DNA from 2 places in the Serratia sp. LTN-2 genome. Region 1 is predicted to be linked to the other one. Evidence: predicted binding sites of a transcription regulator. Region 1 holds the regulator's gene; the other holds the start of a gene.
The links. The regulator Fur, encoded in region 1, represses iron uptake genes when iron is present. The targets are predictions, from matches to a motif close to ATAATAATGAGAACNACTATCAA.
Positions count from the first base shown of each region.

Region 2: AC6BYQ_RS00860 (TonB-dependent siderophore receptor) is a predicted target of Fur. The motif match lies at 2,485-2,507, and genes of this name have one in related genera.

Region 1 is NZ_JCAXDO010000004.1:348,155-361,099, forward strand. Features, by position in the region: gene nagE (N-acetylglucosamine-specific PTS transporter subunit IIBC) at 1-544, shown strand, start outside; gene glnS (glutamine--tRNA ligase) at 785-2,449, shown strand; gene chiP (chitoporin ChiP) at 3,026-4,429, shown strand; gene chiQ (ChiQ/YbfN family lipoprotein) at 4,476-4,802, shown strand; gene AC6BYQ_RS11600 (beta-N-acetylhexosaminidase) at 4,816-7,473, shown strand; gene fur (ferric iron uptake transcriptional regulator) at 7,722-8,168, opposite strand; gene fldA (flavodoxin FldA) at 8,498-9,037, opposite strand; gene ybfE (LexA regulated protein) at 9,302-9,589, opposite strand; gene ybfF (esterase) at 9,846-10,619, opposite strand; gene seqA (replication initiation negative regulator SeqA) at 10,844-11,386, shown strand; gene pgm (phosphoglucomutase (alpha-D-glucose-1,6-bisphosphate-dependent)) at 11,463-12,945, shown strand, end outside.
Region 2 is NZ_JCAXDO010000001.1:184,192-189,446, forward strand. Features, by position in the region: gene AC6BYQ_RS00845 (VOC family protein) at 1-242, opposite strand, end outside; gene AC6BYQ_RS00850 (DUF1428 domain-containing protein) at 254-604, opposite strand; gene AC6BYQ_RS00855 (GGDEF domain-containing protein) at 708-2,150, opposite strand; gene AC6BYQ_RS00860 (TonB-dependent siderophore receptor) at 2,537-4,675, shown strand; gene AC6BYQ_RS00865 (GNAT family N-acetyltransferase) at 4,726-5,187, opposite strand.

The DNA of each region.
Region 1 (12,945 bases):
CGGCCCGGTAGCGGCAGCGGCGGCTCCGGCGGCTGCGCCTGCAGCGGAAGCCAAACCGCAGGCGGTGCCGAACGCGCCGAAAGCCGCGTTTGAAACGCTGGTGGCACCGGTAACCGGTGAAGTGGTGGCGCTCGATCAGGTGCCGGACGAAGCCTTCGCCAGCAAGGCGGTGGGCGACGGCCTGGCAATTCGCCCGACCGATAGCATCGTCGTGGCGCCGGCTGACGGCACCGTGGTGAAAATCTTCAACACCAACCACGCATTCTGCCTGGAAACCGACAAGGGCGCCGAGATCGTGGTGCACATGGGGATCGACACCGTCGCGCTGGAAGGCCAGGGCTTCAAACGCCTGGTGGAAGAGGGCGCGGAAGTGAAAGCCGGTCAACCGATTCTGGAACTGGATCTGGATTATCTGAACGCCAACGCACGTTCGATGATAAGCCCGGTGGTGGTCAGCAACTCTGACGACTACGCCGGCCTGGCGGCACTGGCCAGCGGCTCGGTGGTCGCCGGCCAGACCAAGCTGTACGAGATCCAGAAATAAGGCTGTTTTTACCTGAGTAGTACCTGGGGCCGGTCACGCATCATGGCGGAGTTTGCCCCGACTTGGCGGGAAGAGAGCGATCTCTTCCCGCTTTTTTTATCCCGTTTCGCCCCACGGCGGTGCGCTGCGCGTCGATGGTGCAATGCGCCGCATTTTTCGTGAAACAAACGGTTGTTTCCAGACGTGGCTTGTTGGATCATAGGCGGTTATGTGTAGCGCTTTGCATTGAGGAACAGTGAAATGAGTGAGGCTGAAGCCCGCCCAACCAATTTTATCCGTCAGATCGTCGATGAAGATCTGGCGTCGGGGAAACACACGTCGGTTCATACCCGCTTCCCGCCGGAGCCTAACGGCTACCTGCATATCGGCCACGCCAAGTCCATCTGCCTGAACTTCGGCATCGCCAAGGACTATCAGGGCCAGTGCAATCTTCGCTTCGATGACACCAACCCGGTGAAAGAAGACATCGAGTTCGTGGAGTCAATCAAGCATGACGTGGAGTGGCTGGGCTTTGAGTGGAGCGGCAACGTTCGTTACTCCTCAGACTATTTCGATCAGCTGCATCAATATGCGGTTGAGCTGATCACCAAGGGTCTGGCTTACGTCGACGAACTGTCGCCGGAGCAGATCCGTGAATATCGCGGCACCCTGACCGCGCCGGGCAAAGACAGCCCGTACCGCGGCCGCAGCGTGGAAGAGAACCTGGCGCTGTTCGAGAAGATGCGCAACGGCGAGTTCGCCGAGGGCGCCGCCTGCCTGCGCGCCAAGATCGATATGGCTTCGCCGTTTATCGTGATGCGCGATCCGGTGCTGTACCGCATCAAGTTCGCCGAACACCACCAGACCGGCAACAAATGGTGCATCTACCCGATGTACGATTTCACCCACTGCATTTCCGATGCGCTGGAAGGGATCACCCATTCGCTGTGCACCCTGGAATTCCAGGATAACCGCCGTCTGTATGACTGGGTGCTGGATAACATCACCATTCCTTGCCACCCGCGTCAGTACGAGTTTTCGCGTCTGAACCTCGAATACGCCATCATGTCGAAGCGCAAGCTGCACCAGCTGGTGGCCGAGAAGATCGTCGAAGGCTGGGATGACCCGCGCATGCCGACCGTTTCCGGGCTGCGTCGTCGCGGTTATACCGCCGCTTCGATTCGCGAGTTCTGCCTGCGCATCGGCGTGACCAAGCAAGACAACAACGTTGAAATGATGGCGCTGGAATCCTGCATTCGCGACGATCTGAACGAAAACGCGCCGCGCGCCATGGCGGTGCTGGATCCGGTGAAAATCGTTATCGAGAACATGGGCGACGCGGTGGAAATGGTCACCATGCCAAACCATCCGAACAAGCCGGAAATGGGCAGCCGTGATGTGCCGTTCAGCCGCGAGATCTATATCGATCGCGCCGACTTCCGCGAAGAAGCCAACAAGCAGTACAAGCGTCTGGTGTTGGGCAAGGAAGTGCGTCTGCGCAATGCGTACGTGATCAAGGCCGAGCGCGTCGAGAAAGACGAAGCGGGCGAGATCACCACCATCTTCTGCAGCTACGATGCGGAAACGCTGAGCAAGGATCCTGCCGACGGCCGCAAGGTGAAGGGCGTGATCCACTGGGTGTCTGCGGCGCACGCGCTGCCGGCGGAAATTCGCCTGTACGATCGCCTGTTCAGCGTGCCTAACCCGGGCGCGGCGGAGGATTTCCTCTCCACCATCAACCCGGAATCGCTGGTGATCAAGCACGGCTTCGTCGAGCCGAGCCTGGCGGCCGCACAGCCGGAGAAGGCCTATCAGTTCGAACGTGAAGGCTACTTCTGCGCCGACAGCCGTTACTCTTCGGCCGAACATTTGGTGTTTAACCGCACTGTCGGCCTGCGTGACACCTGGGCGAAAATCGAAGGCTAATCTTAATCGCCTCGAAAATTAATGTATCAGCGCGGCTTAGGCCGCGCTTTTTTATGCCTGCGATTGAGCAAACAACCCATTCCTCTCCCATTTTCTAGCGGGCGCTAAATTAATTACGGCGCGTTAACCAATAAGCTTCTTGATATTGGCCTTAATAGTATTAACTTTTTCTTATATATTTGTGATGCGAATTAATTTCATTTAGAGAGCGCTCTCAGATTTTATCTTCTGACTGACGAATTAGCTCAGGCTGAAACCATTAATCGTCTCTGGTTGACCTTATATCTGTGTTTATTCTGATTTAATTGAATTTTTTATTCGACACCCTCCATGATCGCTGGCGTAACAAATTATCACTGATATGTGCTCCTTGTCATACTTTGACAAATCTTCCTCATTTTTCATTTGATAATTCGCGTCGCGAAAAATAGTCTGTCTGTAGCAATTAGTGCTGTGGGAATAACATCTCGTCGGCAATATTTTTTACCCGTTCGGGTTTTTTATTGGCAGTCGTGCAGGGCAGTGGTGAACACAGGCGGCTGCAACTTTTAAGTTAAGTCAAAGAGGAATTTCAATATGGGTACGCACGGTGCTCAGCGTAAAACGCTGGCGCTCGCAGTCGCGGGCGCGCTGTTGGGAACAGGGTTTGCCATGGCGCCTGAGGCGAAAGCCGCAGGGTTTATCGATGATTCCACGCTGACCGGCGGCATCTATTACTGGCAACGTGAGCGCGACCGTAAAGATCTCAATCCGGACAGCAAGGATTACAACCAATACACCACCAACCTGTCGCACTCTACCGCCAACCTGAGCCTGGATTTCGCCTCGGGCTACGCCTGGGACATGTTCGGCCTGGATGTCGGCGCCTTCACCGCCATCGAACTGGCTGAATCCAGCGCCAGCGGCCACCCGAACGAGATCGCGTTCTCCTCGAAGAACCGTACCTACGACGAAGACTACTCCGGCGACAAAGGCGGCGTCAGCCTGTACAAAGCCGCCGCCAAGTTCAAATACGGCCCGGTCTGGGCGCGCGCCGGCTACATTCAGCCGAGCGGCCAAACCCTGCTGGCGCCGCACTGGAGCTTTATGCCGGGCACCTATCAGGGCGCCGAGGCCGGCGCCAAGTTCGACTACGGCGATGCCGGCGCGTTGAGCTTCTCCTACATGTGGACCGACAAATACAAAGCGCCGTGGCATATCGAGATGGACGATTTCCGTCAGAACGATAAGAAAACCCGCGTCTCCTACCTGCACTCGCTGGGCGCCAAGTACGATTTCAAAAACGATCTGGTGCTGGAAGCCGCTTTCGGCCAGGCCCAGGGTTACGTGAATCAGTACTTCACCAAGGCGTCTTACAAATTCGATGTGCTGGGCAACCCGCTGACTACCAGTTACCAGTTCTACGGTGCGGAAGACCGCATCAGCAACAAGAACGATCCGAACAGCATCTACGACGGCCTGGCCTGGCTGCAGGCCCTGACCTTCGGTTACACCACCGGTCAGTTCAACTGGCGTCTGGAAGGCACCATGGTCAAGGCGGAAGGCAATCAGGGCTTCTTCCTGCAGCGCATGACCCCGACCTACGCCTCGTCTAACGGTCGGCTGGACGTGTGGTGGGACAACCGCTCCGACTTTAACGCCAACGGCGAGAAAGCGGTGTACGCCGGCGTGATGTATGACCTCAGCAACTGGAACCTGCCGGGCATGGCGGTCGGCGGCTCTTATGTCTACGCCTGGGACGCCAAGCCGAGCACCAACCCGAGCTACGATCAGAGCCAGCGCCTGAAAGAGAGCGCCTGGAGCCTGGACGCGATGTACACCATCCAGGAAGGACGCGCCAAGGGCACGCTGATCAAGCTGCACTACACCCAGTATGACAACCACACCAACATCCCGAGCTGGGGCGGCGGTTACGGCAACATCTTCCAGGACGAGAAAGACGTCAAGTTCATGGTCATCGCGCCATTCACCATCTTCTGATGCGTTCCCCGGCCTCGCGGCCGGGGGCAGTTAAGGGAATTCAACGATGAAAAAAATCATGCTGATGTTGGCGGCCGCCGCGGCCTTGAGCGCCTGCGCGCAACCCGCCGCGCCGCCGGAAGACGCCAAATTGAAGCAGGCTTACAGCGCCTGCATCAACACCGCCGAAGGTTCGCCGGAGCGTCTGCAGCCCTGCAAGGCGGTGCTGAACGTGTTGAAACAAGAGAAGCAGCACCAGCAGTTCGCCGCGCAGGAAACGGTGCGGGTGATGGATTATCAGAACTGCATTATGGCGGTGCACAGCGGTAACGGTCAGGCTTACGACGCCAAGTGCGGCAAGCTGTGGCAAGAAATTCGCGATAACAATAATTAAGAAGGACGAGATCATGAACGCATTCAAACTGAGCGCGCTTGCCGCCTTGACGGCAACGATGGGATTCCTGGGCGGCATGGGAAACGCCATGGCCGATCAACAGCTGGTGGATCAACTGAGCCAGCTGAAGCTGAACGTAAAAATGCTGGATAACCGCGCCGGCGAAAACGGCGTGGATTGCGCGGCGCTGGGCGCCGACTGGGCCTCTTGCAACCGGGTGTTGTTCACCCTCAGCAACGATGGCCAGGCGATCGACGGCAAGGACTGGGTCATCTATTTCCACAGCCCGCGCCAGACCCTGCGGGTGGATAACGATCAGTTCAAGATAGCCCACCTCACCGGCGATCTGTACAAGCTGGAGCCGACCGCCAAATTCAGCGGTTTCCCTGCCGGCAAGGCGGTGGAAATCCCGGTGGTCGCCGAATATTGGCAGCTGTTTAGAAATGACTTCCTGCCGCGCTGGTATGCCACGTCCGGCGACGCCAAACCGAAAATGCTGGCGAATACCGACACCGAAAACCTGGACCAGTTCGTGGCGCCGTTCACCGGCGATCAGTGGAAGCGCACCAAAGACGACAAAAACATTTTGATGACGCCGGCTTCGCGCTTTGTCAGCAATGCCGAGCTGCAGACGCTGCCCGCCGGCGCGCTGCGCGGCCAGATCGTGCCGACGCCGATGCAGGTGAAGGTCCACGCGCAGGACGCCGATCTGCGCAAAGGGGTCTCGCCGGATCTGAGCACGCTGGTCAAGCCGGCGGCAGATGTCGTCAACCAGCGCTTTGCGCTGCTGGGCGTGCCGGTTCAGGCCAACGGCTATCCGATCAAGACCGATATCCAGCCGGGCAAGTTTAAAGGCGCGATGGCGGTGCCGGGCGCCTATGAGCTGAAGATCGGCAAAAAAGAGGCGCGGGTGATCGGCTTCGATCAGGCCGGGGTGTTCTATGGGTTGCAGTCGATCCTGTCGTTAGTGCCGACCGACGGCAGCGGCAAGATCGCTACATTGGACGCCAGCGACGCGCCGCGCTTCCAGTATCGCGGCATTTTCCTCGACGTGGCGCGCAACTTCCATAAGAAGGATGCGGTGTTGCGTCTGCTGGATCAGATGGCGGCCTACAAACTCAACAAATTCCACTTCCACCTAAGCGATGATGAAGGTTGGCGTATCGAGATCCCCGGTTTGCCTGAGCTGACGGAAGTCGGCGGCCAGCGCTGCCACGATCTGAGCGAAACCACCTGCCTGCTGCCGCAGTACGGCCAGGGGCCGGACGTCTACGGCGGTTTCTTCAGCCGTCAGGACTATATCGACATCATCAAATACGCCCAGGCGCGCCAGATTGAAGTGATCCCTGAGATCGACATGCCGGCGCACGCCCGCGCCGCGGTGGTGTCGATGGAGGCGCGCTATAAAAAGCTGCATGCCGCCGGAAAAGAGCAGGAGGCCAACGAATTCCGCCTGGTGGATCCGACCGATACCTCCAATACCACCTCCGTGCAGTTCTTTAACCGCCAGAGCTACCTGAACCCGTGCCTGGATTCTTCCCAGCGCTTTGTCGACAAGGTGATCGGCGAGATCGCCCAGATGCATAAAGAAGCCGGGCAGCCGATCAAAACCTGGCACTTCGGCGGCGACGAGGCGAAAAACATCCGCCTGGGCGCCGGCTATACCGACAAGGCGAAACCGGAGCCGGGTAAAGGCGTCATCGACCAGAGCAACGAAGACAAGCCGTGGGCCAAGTCGCAGGTTTGCCAGACGATGATCAAAGAAGGCAAGGTGGCCGACATGGAGCACTTGCCGAGCTACTTCGGCCAGGAGGTCAGCAAGCTGGTGAAGGCGCACGGCATCGACAGAATGCAGGCCTGGCAGGACGGCCTGAAAGACGCCGAGAGCGCGAAGTCGTTCGCCACCTCGCGCGTGGGCGTCAACTTCTGGGATACCTTGTACTGGGGCGGTTTCGACAGCGTCAACGATTGGGCCAATAAAGGGTATGAAGTGGTGGTCTCCAACCCGGACTACGTCTACATGGACTTCCCTTACGAGGTGAACCCGGACGAGCGCGGTTACTACTGGGGCACCCGCTTCAGCGACGAGCGCAAGGTGTTCAGCTTCGCGCCGGACAACATGCCGCAGAACGCGGAAACCTCGGTCGATCGCGACGGCAACCACTTCAACGCCAAGAGCGACAAGCCGTGGCCGGGAGCCTACGGGTTGTCCGCTCAGCTGTGGAGCGAAACCCAGCGCACCGATCCGCAGATGGAATACATGATCTTCCCGCGCGCGCTGTCGGTGGCCGAACGCGCCTGGCACCGCGCCGGTTGGGAGCAGGACTATCGCGCCGGCCGCGAATACAAAGGCGGGGAGACCCACTTTGTCGACACCAAGGCGCTGGAGAAAGACTGGCTGCGCTTCGCCAATATCCTGGGCCAGCGTGAACTGGCCAAGCTGGACAAAGGCGGCGTCGCTTATCGTCTGCCGGTGCCCGGCGCACGCGTAGCGGGCGGCAAGCTGGAGGCGAATATCGCGCTGCCGGGATTGGGCATCGAGTACTCCACCGACGGCGGCAAGCAGTGGCAGCGTTATGACGCCAAGGCCAAGCCGGCGGTATCGGGTGAGGTGCAGGTGCGTTCGGTCAGTCCGGACGGTAAACGTTACAGCCGCGCCGAGAAGGTCTAAGCCCGGCGCATCGGCCTGTCGTCATGGCGGCGGGCTGCTTAACGAAGGGGGAATGCGTCCGCCTCTGCGCGTGTCGGCGTGAAGCGGACGTGAAAGTGAGAGCAGTACGTGGAGTCGCAGTGCCGCTGCAATTGTAGTATTTCATGACATGATCTTTCCCCGGCTGGTCCGGGGATTTTTTTGCTCACCGTTCAGCAAGCATAAAAAAACCGCCTCAGGGTGAGGCGGTTTTTCATAGCCAGTCAGGCTTATTTCTTGTCGTGCAGCGTTTCGTCTTCGCGGCAGTCACCGGTTTCACAGTGGCCGTACAGGTACAGGCTGTGGTTGGTGAGCTTGATGCCGTGCTGCTTGGCGATATCACGCTGGCGCACTTCGATGGATTCGTCACTGAATTCGATCACTTTGCCGCAGTCCAGGCAAATCAGGTGATCGTGGTGATGCTGTTGGGTCAGTTCGAACACGGACTTGCCGCCTTCGAAATTGTGACGTGTCACAATGCCCGCATCGTCAAACTGGTTCAGTACGCGATAAACCGTTGCCAGGCCGATCTCTTCGCCCATATCAATCAGTTTTTTGTACAAATCTTCCGCACTGACGTGATGGCATTCCGGATTTTGCAGTACTTCCAGGATTTTGAGTCGCGGAAGCGTGACTTTTAAGCCGGCCTTCTTCAATGCGATGTTGTTGTCGGTCATGCGAATTCAGTCCTGTTACTATGCTAATCAAGTTGAGGCGTACTCGCCTGTGGCATCGGTCGGCACAAAGAGTTAATGCGTCTCATTATAGAACCGGTTGTACTAAATGGAAACCGCCGGTTGTTAACAAAGATATAATTGCACTATTGCATGTTTTGCATGCAACGCCTTGATGGGTGGGATAAACCGATAACTCAGTCTACCTTGACGGGGTGGGAAGTTACAAATCTGTAGCTTCTATCGCAGCAATCCCTGCTGCCGATGATGGCCCTGTGCGCACACTATGCACTTTACAGGGCCTTTGTTCAACCTTTCGCCAGTTGCGGCGTTTAGCCGACGATATCGGCCAGGCTCAGCTCTTCGACGATCTGTTTGACCCAGGCATCGACGCGCTCGTTGGTCAGCTCCGGCTGGCGGTCTTCGTCGATCGCGAGACCAATGAAGTGGTTGTCGTCCGCCAGGCCTTTGGAGGCCTCGAAGTGGTAGCCTTTGGTCGGCCAGTGGCCCACGATGGCCGCGCCGCGCGGTTCAATGATGTCGCGGATGGTGCCCATCGCGTCACAGAAGTATTCCGCGTAGTCTTCCTGGTCGCCGCAGCCGAACAGCGCCACCAGTTTGCCGTTGAAATCGACTTCTTCCAGCGTCGGGAAGAAATCATCCCAGTCACACTGCGCTTCACCGTAGTACCAGGTCGGGATACCCAGCAGCAGGATATCGAACCCTTCCAGGTCTTCTTTGCTGCTTTTAGCGATGTCGTGTACTTCAGAGACGTCGTCGCCAAACTGTTTCTGGAGAATTTTCTGGATCATTTTGGCAATGTTTTCGGTATTGCCAGTGTCGCTGCCAAAGAAAATGCCTACAGTAGCCATATCGCGTATAACCTTTAAATTCAAGTAATTGCATTACTCGATGCCAGCACTGCCGCCGCTGACGCCGATTAAAATGATGCCATGACAAGAGCCTTTCGCCACGGGGGCGGGCGCCGACAGGCGCAGTCTCTTGCCGGTAAATGCGTATCATGCCAGAAAGTGGCGCCGGGGTTTTATCGCATTTATGCGATGCCGGAGAATGAAGAAAAGCGTGGTCGATCCGGCGTTGTCCTTAACGCCGCGCCGCGCGTGCGGCCGAAGAGATCAATGTTCCGGCTGTTCTTCCGCCAGTTGCGCCAACAGCATCTGCTCGATGAGTTCGCTGCGGCTAATGTTGCGCTGTTCCGCCAGTTTGTTCAGGGCGTCCACCGCATCCGCGTTGATTTTCAGCTCTACGCGCCGCAATCCACGCACTTTATCGCGCCGTAACTGATTGCGCTTATTGATTCTAAGCTGTTCATCGCGGGAAAGCGGGTTGGTTTTCGGGCGCCCCGGACGGCGTTCATCTGCGAACAGATCCAGCGTCGTGCGATCCGTTTGTTCTTTTGCCATAGGTAGCGGTACTGCAAGGGAGTTTGCATCAAAAAGCGCTCGCACGCTTCCGGAGGCATCGGTTAACACACTTCGGGCCAATAAACCCTAACCCAAATTCACCCCCGAACCGGCGTTCGCGAACGCGCTGGCGCGGCGGCAAAATTATAGCGCGCCATATTACCCCAGCAGATGGAGCGGCGACAATGCCTAACTGCGGGCTAAACGCGCTAAGCCGTTATCTTTAGCGCGTTTTTTCGCCAGATGAGCGTATTTTTCAGGCTTCGTCGAGGAAACGGTGGATGGCGCGCAGCACCGCGTCCGGTTTTTCGGCGTGCACCCAATGGCCGGTGCCGGCGACGACATGGGCGCGAGCCTGCGGGAACTGGCGGGCGATGTCCGCACGATAGCTGTCCTGCACGTACGGCGACAGGCCGCCGCGAATGAACAGCGTCGGGTGCGGCCAGGCCGGCACGTCCTGCCAGCCGGTGATGTCTTCGTAGCGTTCGATCAGCACCGGCAGGTTGAAGCGCCATTCGCCATTGTGGAAGGACTTCAGCAGGAACTGGATCACGCCTTCTTCCTGCAGATAGTCGCGCATCAGCTGGGCGGCCGCCTGGCGTTGGGTGATGCCGGCGGCGCTGACGGCCTTCAGCGCGGCGAAGATCTCATCGTGGCGGCGAGTCTGGTAATCCACCGGCGCCACGTCGATGACGATCAGCTTAGCGATGCGCTCCGGCGCGATGGCGGTCAGCGCCATCGCCGCTTTACCGCCCATCGAATGGCCGATGACGATCGCTTTATCCAGCTGCAGTTCGTCGAGCAGCGCCAGCAGATCCTGCGCCATGGCGGGGTAGTTCATGTCGTCGGCGCGCGGGGAGAGGCCGTGGTTGCGCAGATCGACCTTGATCACGCTGTGCTGCTGGTGCAGATCGCGTGCCAGCACGCCCAGGTTGTCCAGATTGCCGAACAGCCCGTGGATCAGCAGCACCGGCAGCGCATCTGACTCGGCGGCCAGCAGTTGATAATGTAATTTCATGGCGAAGTTCATACTGAGAGAGATTCAGATTAGGGTATCATGATTGAATCGCACGATGAATCATGCGGAATTTTCGCGGCGCGGGCTTGGCAGTGCCGGCTATAGGTATTAGTCTGCATTTGCCGTCCGGAGGCACATTGTTGTGTTCGCTCCAGCGCTTTTAACCTTATAATCCCATGGCTTGAATGCAGGATCTGGCTTCAGGTTCTAAGTAGAAAAAACAGTATTGGATAAAGATGAAAACTATTGAAGTCGACGAAGAGCTTTACCGTTATATTGCCAGCCACACGCAACACATCGGTGAAAGCGCGTCCGATATTTTACGCCGCATGTTGAAATTCACCGCCGGTCAGCCGGTGCGCGCGTTGCCTGCCGCCAGTGCGTCGCAGTCCGTCGAGCTGGAAAAGGCGGCCCCGGCGCAGCGTCCGCGCGATCGCGTGCGCGCCATGCGCGAACTGCTGCTGTCGGATGAATACGCCGAGCAGAACAAAGCGGTCAACCGTTTCATGCTGGTGCTGTCCACGCTGTACACCCTCGATGCCGCCGGTTTCGCCGCTGCCACCGAGGCGTTGACCGGCCGTACCCGCACCTATTTCGCCGGCGATCAGCAGACCCTGCTGGCCAACGGCACGCACACCAAGCCGAAGCATGTACCGGGCACCCCTTACTGGGTGATCACCAATACCAATACCGGCCGCAAACGCAGCATGATCGAACACATCATGCAGGCCATGCAGTTCCCGGCGGAACTGATCGAGAAAGTTTGCGGTACCGTCTAATTTAGCGAACAGCCCGTCATGATGGCCGTGCGCGACATATTGCCCGGTCACCGACAGGGATGAGGGAGATATGTCGATGGCGAATAATCCACGTGCCGGGCAGCCCGCCCGCCAAAGCGATCTGATCAACGTAGCCCAGCTGACGTCGCAGTACTATGTGCTGCAACCGGAAGCCGGCAATCCCGCACATGCGGTGAAATTTGGCACCTCCGGCCACCGCGGCAGCGCGCAGCGCCACAGCTTCAACGAAGCGCACATCCTCGCCATCGCCCAGGCGATCGCTGAAGTTCGTCATCAGCAGGGCACCACCGGCCCATGCTATGTGGGCAAGGACACCCATGCGCTGTCCGAACCGGCCTTCATTTCCGTGCTGGAAGTGCTGACCGCCAACGGCGTCGATGTGATCGTGCAGGAAAACAACGGCTTCACGCCAACGCCGGCGGTATCGCACGCCATTCTGTGCCACAACCGCCGTGGCGGCGCGCAGGCCGACGGCATCGTCATTACGCCGTCCCATAACCCACCGGAAGACGGCGGCATCAAGTATAACCCGCCGAACGGCGGCCCGGCCGACACCAACCTGACGTCGGTGATCGAAAAGCGCGCCAACGACCTGCTGGCGCAGCAGTTGAAGGGCGTTCAGCGCCAGTCGCTGGACAAGGCCTGGAACAGCGGCCATCTGCACGCCAAAGATCTGGTGCAGCCTTATGTCGAAGGGCTGGTTGAGGTGGTCGACATGCCGGCCATCCAACGCGCCGGTCTGAAGCTGGGCGTGGATCCGCTCGGCGGTTCCGGCATCGCCTATTGGCAACGCGTGGCGGAGCACTACAAGCTGGATCTGACGCTGGTGAACGATTCCATCGATCAGACGTTCCGCTTTATGCACCTGGACCACGACGGCATCATCCGCATGGACTGTTCGTCCGAGTCGGCGATGGCCGGCCTGCTGGCGCTGCGCGACAAATTCGATCTGGCGTTCGCCAACGATCCGGATTACGACCGCCACGGCATCGTCACGCCGAAAGGCCTGATGAACCCGAACCACTATCTGGCGGTGGCCATCAACTACCTGTTCCAGCACCGCCCGCAGTGGGGCGCCGATGTCGCGGTAGGTAAAACGCTGGTGTCCAGCGCGATGATCGACCGCGTGGTGGCCGATCTGGGCCGCAAGCTGGTGGAAGTGCCGGTCGGCTTCAAGTGGTTCGTGGACGGCCTGTTCGACGGCAGCCTGGGCTTCGGCGGCGAAGAGAGCGCCGGGGCCTCGTTCCTGCGCTTCAACGGCCAACCTTGGTCGACCGACAAAGACGGCATTATCATGTGTCTGCTGGCGGCTGAAATCACCGCGGTAACCGGTGAAAATCCACAGCATCACTATGACGATCTGGCCAAGCGCTTCGGTGCGCCAAGCTACAACCGCATCCAGGCGCCGGCGACGGCGGCGCAAAAAGCGGCGCTGTCCAAGCTGTCGCCGGAGATGGTCAAGGCCAATACCCTGGCGGGCGACCCGATCACCGCGCGTCTGACTGCTGCGCCGGGCAACGGCGCTTCGATCGGCGGCC
Region 2 (5,255 bases), on a different contig from region 1:
CACTCCACCATCACGGAGAAACTGTGGTTGAACGGATCCAGCGGCCCGGCTTCGATCGCCGCGTAGCGCTGGTCGCCCAGGGTGAAGGAGGCCAGCTTCACGCTGCCGGCCGGGCCGCTCGGCGTATCCGCCGGCAGATCGGAAAACCAGTTCACGGACGAACCGGGAATCAGCGCGACATAGCAGTTCAGCGCCGCCTCCATGTCTTTTTCAAACCACAGATGTTGCGTAATTCTGGCCATCTGCGCCTCCTTCACTCATCAAGGATTGGCGCGAACCCGCCAAAGATCATGCGCTTGCCGTCAAACGGCATCTCGCCCAGCGCCTTCATGCGCGGATCGCTCATCATTTTCTCGTTGGCGGCGTCGCGCACCGCCTTGGAGGGATACTCGATCCAGCTGAACACCACCACTTCGCCTTCCTGCGCCTTCACCGCGCCGCGAAAGTCGGTCAGTTTGCCGTCGGGCACATCATCACCCCAACACTCCACGATGCGCGTGGCGCCAAACTCTTTGAACAATGGCACCGTTGCAGCCGCCAACCGGTGATACGCCTCCTTGTTGGCGGCCGGCACCGCCACCACAAACCCGTCGATGTATTTCATCCTGGCATCCTCTTGTCTGTTTAAGGACAGTCGGTTTAACGCAGGCGGAGTTGCCTGCACCCCCTACCAGTTTAGACGGCGGGGGCGCTGCGCGGATCGCAAGTTAGCGGCCGGGGGCCGGCGGCGGGTAAGACTCAGGCGTGGCGACCCGGTTGCGGCCGGCATTTTTTGCTTTGTATACCGCCAGATCCGCCAGTTTCAGCAGATCCGCCAGGCTATGGCCGGAACCGCCCGTACAGGTCACCATGCCGATGCTGACGGTGATCTGCAGCGGATGGCCGGCCGGCATGGTGATCGACTCCGCTTCGATGCGTTGCCGCAGCCGTTCGGCCAGCTGCAATCCCTGCTGAGGCTGGCCGAGCGTCGAGACGATGGCAAACTCTTCGCCACCCATGCGGCCAAACAGATCATTGACGCTCAGATCGGCGGCGATCGCGCGGGTAAAAGCCATCAGCGCCTGATCGCCGCCGGCGTGGCCGAAACGGTCATTAATCGATTTGAAATAGTCGATATCGAGCATCATGACGCAAACCAGCTCGCCTTTTTGGTCAATCACCCGTTCGCCGCGCTGCATAAACGCATTGCGCGTCAACACATGCGTCAAGGCGTCGTGATTCGCCACATGCTCCAGGGTGCGCAACAGCGCATTGCGCGCATAGTTCATGCTGGCGACGGCGATCGGCCCCAGCGCCAACAGCGCAATGCCCAAACGCATCGACACCGCGTTCTGCAACACCTTCATATCGAGCGTCGTGCTCAACAGCCCGAAATCGATCGCCAGATGGCACCACAGCACGTAAACCAGCACCGCGATCATGGTGCTGAACAGTGAAAAGGACATCGCCAGCCACAGCAGCACCGGCATTGGAAAGATCACCGCGCCGGGCCCGCCGATCAGCACGCTGCAAACCGCCGCCAGCGCCAGCAGCGCCAACACCGCAAGTTTTTGCCCCGCCTGCGGCCATTGGCTGCGCTGCATCAGCATGGCGCAAGCCGCGCGCAGGCGATGTCGCCAATCGATGGGAAACACCAGAATGAACGGCATCAGCGTGACGTAATTGGTGAATTCGGACGAGAACCACAGCGCCAGGGAGGTCAAATAGGGTCTGCCGAACAGCCACTGAGAGGCGACGGCGCCCGCCACGCCGGTGACGGCAGCGGCGGCCAGGCAGATGCCGAACAGATACATGCTGGAGGCGCCGCGCTGCAACATGCGCGCCGGTGCCGACAGCCGCATGAACAGCCAATACCCTGCCACCACGCCGGAAAGATTGGCGGCATTCAACAGCAGCGCCTTTTCCAGCGAACTGCCGGTCAACAGGTCCGCCGCCAGATAGCCCAGCACCGCCATGCCCCAGCCGGCGCAGGTGGCCCACTGCGGGCGGCGCACCAAAACGGCCAGCAGCACGGCGTTTACCGGCCAGAATATCGCCAGAAAGCTGCCGGGACGGCTCACGATACCCAGCAGGCACAGCGCAAACACCAGCAAAAAGATGAGGGTCGCGGGCCAGATTTTACGGGTATCGGACAACGGGATGGTTTGCATCTTGGATCCAGAGACTTTCGCTAGCGTAAAGTGACAGTCTTTTCGCGTCACAACCGTCGAACAAGGAGAACACACACGGCCGACCCGGCTATTATTGCCAGTTTTGCCAGCGCGGGCATCTGTTTATTCATCAAGGGAAAATATATTTGTGTATCAATATATTGACGGCAACCAGCTACCAGACGCAGAAACTGCCGAAACGCTGCCGTCACCTCGATCTTTGTGGCCAATCCGGCGAATTTATACCGGCAAAACCGCCATGCTTTTCACTGATGGCAAAATAAAATCTTGCAATGCGCGAAGGGCGCCAACTTCCTCTATCTAATTTCATCAAATGATAATTATAATGATAATCGTTACTATTTATTATTTTACCATGGAATGATATGCGCCAGTCAGTTCTTCGCCACCCCTACAAAAGCAAAAAAAATCCCATTCTGCGTACGCTGCCCCTGTTTGCCGGCCTGTTTCCCGCCCTGACGATCGCCGCCGTGACCGACGCTAAATCGGAGGAGTCCATCACAGTAACCGCCGCCCCGCTGCCTGCCGGCAGCTATAGCGCCGATACCGCTTCGACCGGCAGCAAAACCGCAGCGCCGATCGCCGAGGTGCCGCAATCGATCAGCGTTGTCACCTCTCAGGTGATTGACGACTTCCAGGTCAAAAGCGTCAATGACGCGATGAAGTTCGTCAGCGGCGTCACCCAGGGCAACACACTCGGCGGCACCGAGGACGGCTTTGTCAAACGCGGTTTTGGGGTCAACTCCGACGGTTCGGTGTTCATCGACGGCGTACGCAGCAACCAGGGGTTGAGCATGGACGCCACCACCGAACGCGTCGAGGTGCTGAAAGGCTCCGCTTCACTGCTTTACGGTATCCTCAGCCCTGGCGGCATCATCAATCTGATCGGTAAAAAACCGCAGTATGACTGGAACACCCGCATCAGCGGCGCCACCAACAGCTTTGGCGGCGGCAGCGACAGTGTCGATGTCACCGGCCCGCTGGGCGGCGGCTTCGCCTTTCGCCTGATCGCCGAACGTCAGCACGCGGATTACTGGCGCAACTTCGGCAGCGACGAACACACGCTGCTCGCCCCCTCGCTCAGTTGGTTCGGCGACAAAGCCTCCTTTAACATCGCCTACAGCGAATATAAGTACGACATTCCTTACGATCGCGGCACCGCATTTATCGACGGTAAACCGGTCGATGTGCCCTACAACCGCCGGCTTGATGATTACGCCAACCGCGCCTGGGGCAAAAACAAACGCCTGAGCGCCCATTATGAATACGCGCTGGACCCGATCTGGACCACCCGTGTCAACTACGCGTGGCTGCAGCGCCGTTACGACAGTAACGAAGTGCGCGCCACCGCCGTCGACACCACGACCGGCATCGTTTCGCGCCGCGCCGACGCCAACCGAGGCTTTAATCACCAGACCCACTACTACTCGTGGGATCTGACCGGCTCGCCGGAGGTATTCGGCATGCAGCATGACCTGCTGCTGGGCGTGGACTACGAGAAAAACCAGACCTATAAGGCGTATTCCTATCGCGGCAAGGTGTCGAAGACCTTCAACATGTACGATCCGACCTATGGCGAAACGCCTGTCACTGACAGTACGACCTACAGCGACGCGGCGAGCAATCTACGCGCCACGCTGTTCAGCCGTTCTCTGTACGCCAAGGACAGCATCCATCTCACCGAGCGCTGGATCGCGGTGCTGGGCGCGCGCTATCAGTCGTATTATCAGAACAACAGCAACGGTTTCCGGCAGCCGAAAAATACGCTCAATGACAAATATGACCAGTTTTTGCCGCAGGCGGGACTGGTGTTTAAGTTGACGCCGAGCCTGTCGCTGTACGGCAACTACAGCCGTTCCTTCACGCCATCCACCGCCATCGACGACAATGGCAACGTCGCCACGCCGGAAACCGGCACCACTTATGAAGTGGGCGGCAAATGGCAAGTCACCCCGGCGTTTGACGCCACGCTGGCGCTCTATCGCATCGATGAAAGCAATATGTCGATCTTTATCAACGGCGTGACCCGCAGCATTCCCAAAGCGCGCTCCACCGGCGTCGAACTGGAGTTGAACGGCGAAGTGGCGCGCAACTGGGATCTCACCGCCAACTACAGCTACGACAAGACCGAAATCGTTGAAGACAATCTCAACCCGGCCAACGTCGGCAATCGGCTGGTCAACGCCCCGACCAACATGGGCGGCCTGTACCTCAGCCACCGCATGACGTTGCCGGTGGTGCCCGGCGAGGTGCGCGTTGGCGGCGGCGCACGCTACGTCGGCCGCCGCGCCGGCGATCCGGAGAACAGCTTCACCATGCCGGCCTATACCGTGGCGGATGCGTTTGTCGCCTGGGACAGCAAACTGTTGGGGAAACATACTCAGCTGAAGCTGAATGTGAAAAACCTGTTCAACCGCGAATATTATGCCTCCAGCGCCGGCAATTTACGCGTGATTGAGGGGGAACCGCGCAGCCTGAGCCTGCAGGCGACGGTCGATTTTTAACCTGCCGATTGTCGGGCGCCGTTTGGCGCCCGTATTCATTTCACCGGGTGTCAAAGCGCCTTGCGATACATCACAAATCCGGGACGATCCGCCACCTTGTCATACAGCAGCATCGCCGTCTGGTTGGTTTCATGGGTATTCCAATAGACGCGCGGCAACCCCAGCTGCTGCGCACGCTCGTAAACCGCCGCGATCAGCGCCCTCGCCACCCCTTTACCGCGCACCGCCTCTGCGGTGAACAGATCCTGTAGATAGCAGTTGGGCTGCAGCTGAATGGTGCTGCGGTGCAGCAGATAGTGCGTTAATCCAACCACCTGCCCCTGATGCTCGGCGACCAGCGCGAACATCGGCTCGTAGGCGTCGAAAAAACGCCGCCAGGTGGTTTGCGTCACCTCGTCCGGCAACGCCGTTGCCCCCTCCCGGCCGTAAAAGGCGTTATACCCCTGCCACAGCGCCAGCCAGGCGGCGTAATCCCGTTGTTCCAGCGATCTGACCACGATGCTTTCGCTCATGATGTCCTCTGCGATGATGTAAAAATGCCCGCCTCCAGCATAGAACAGCAAACGTCAACGCGCAGGCC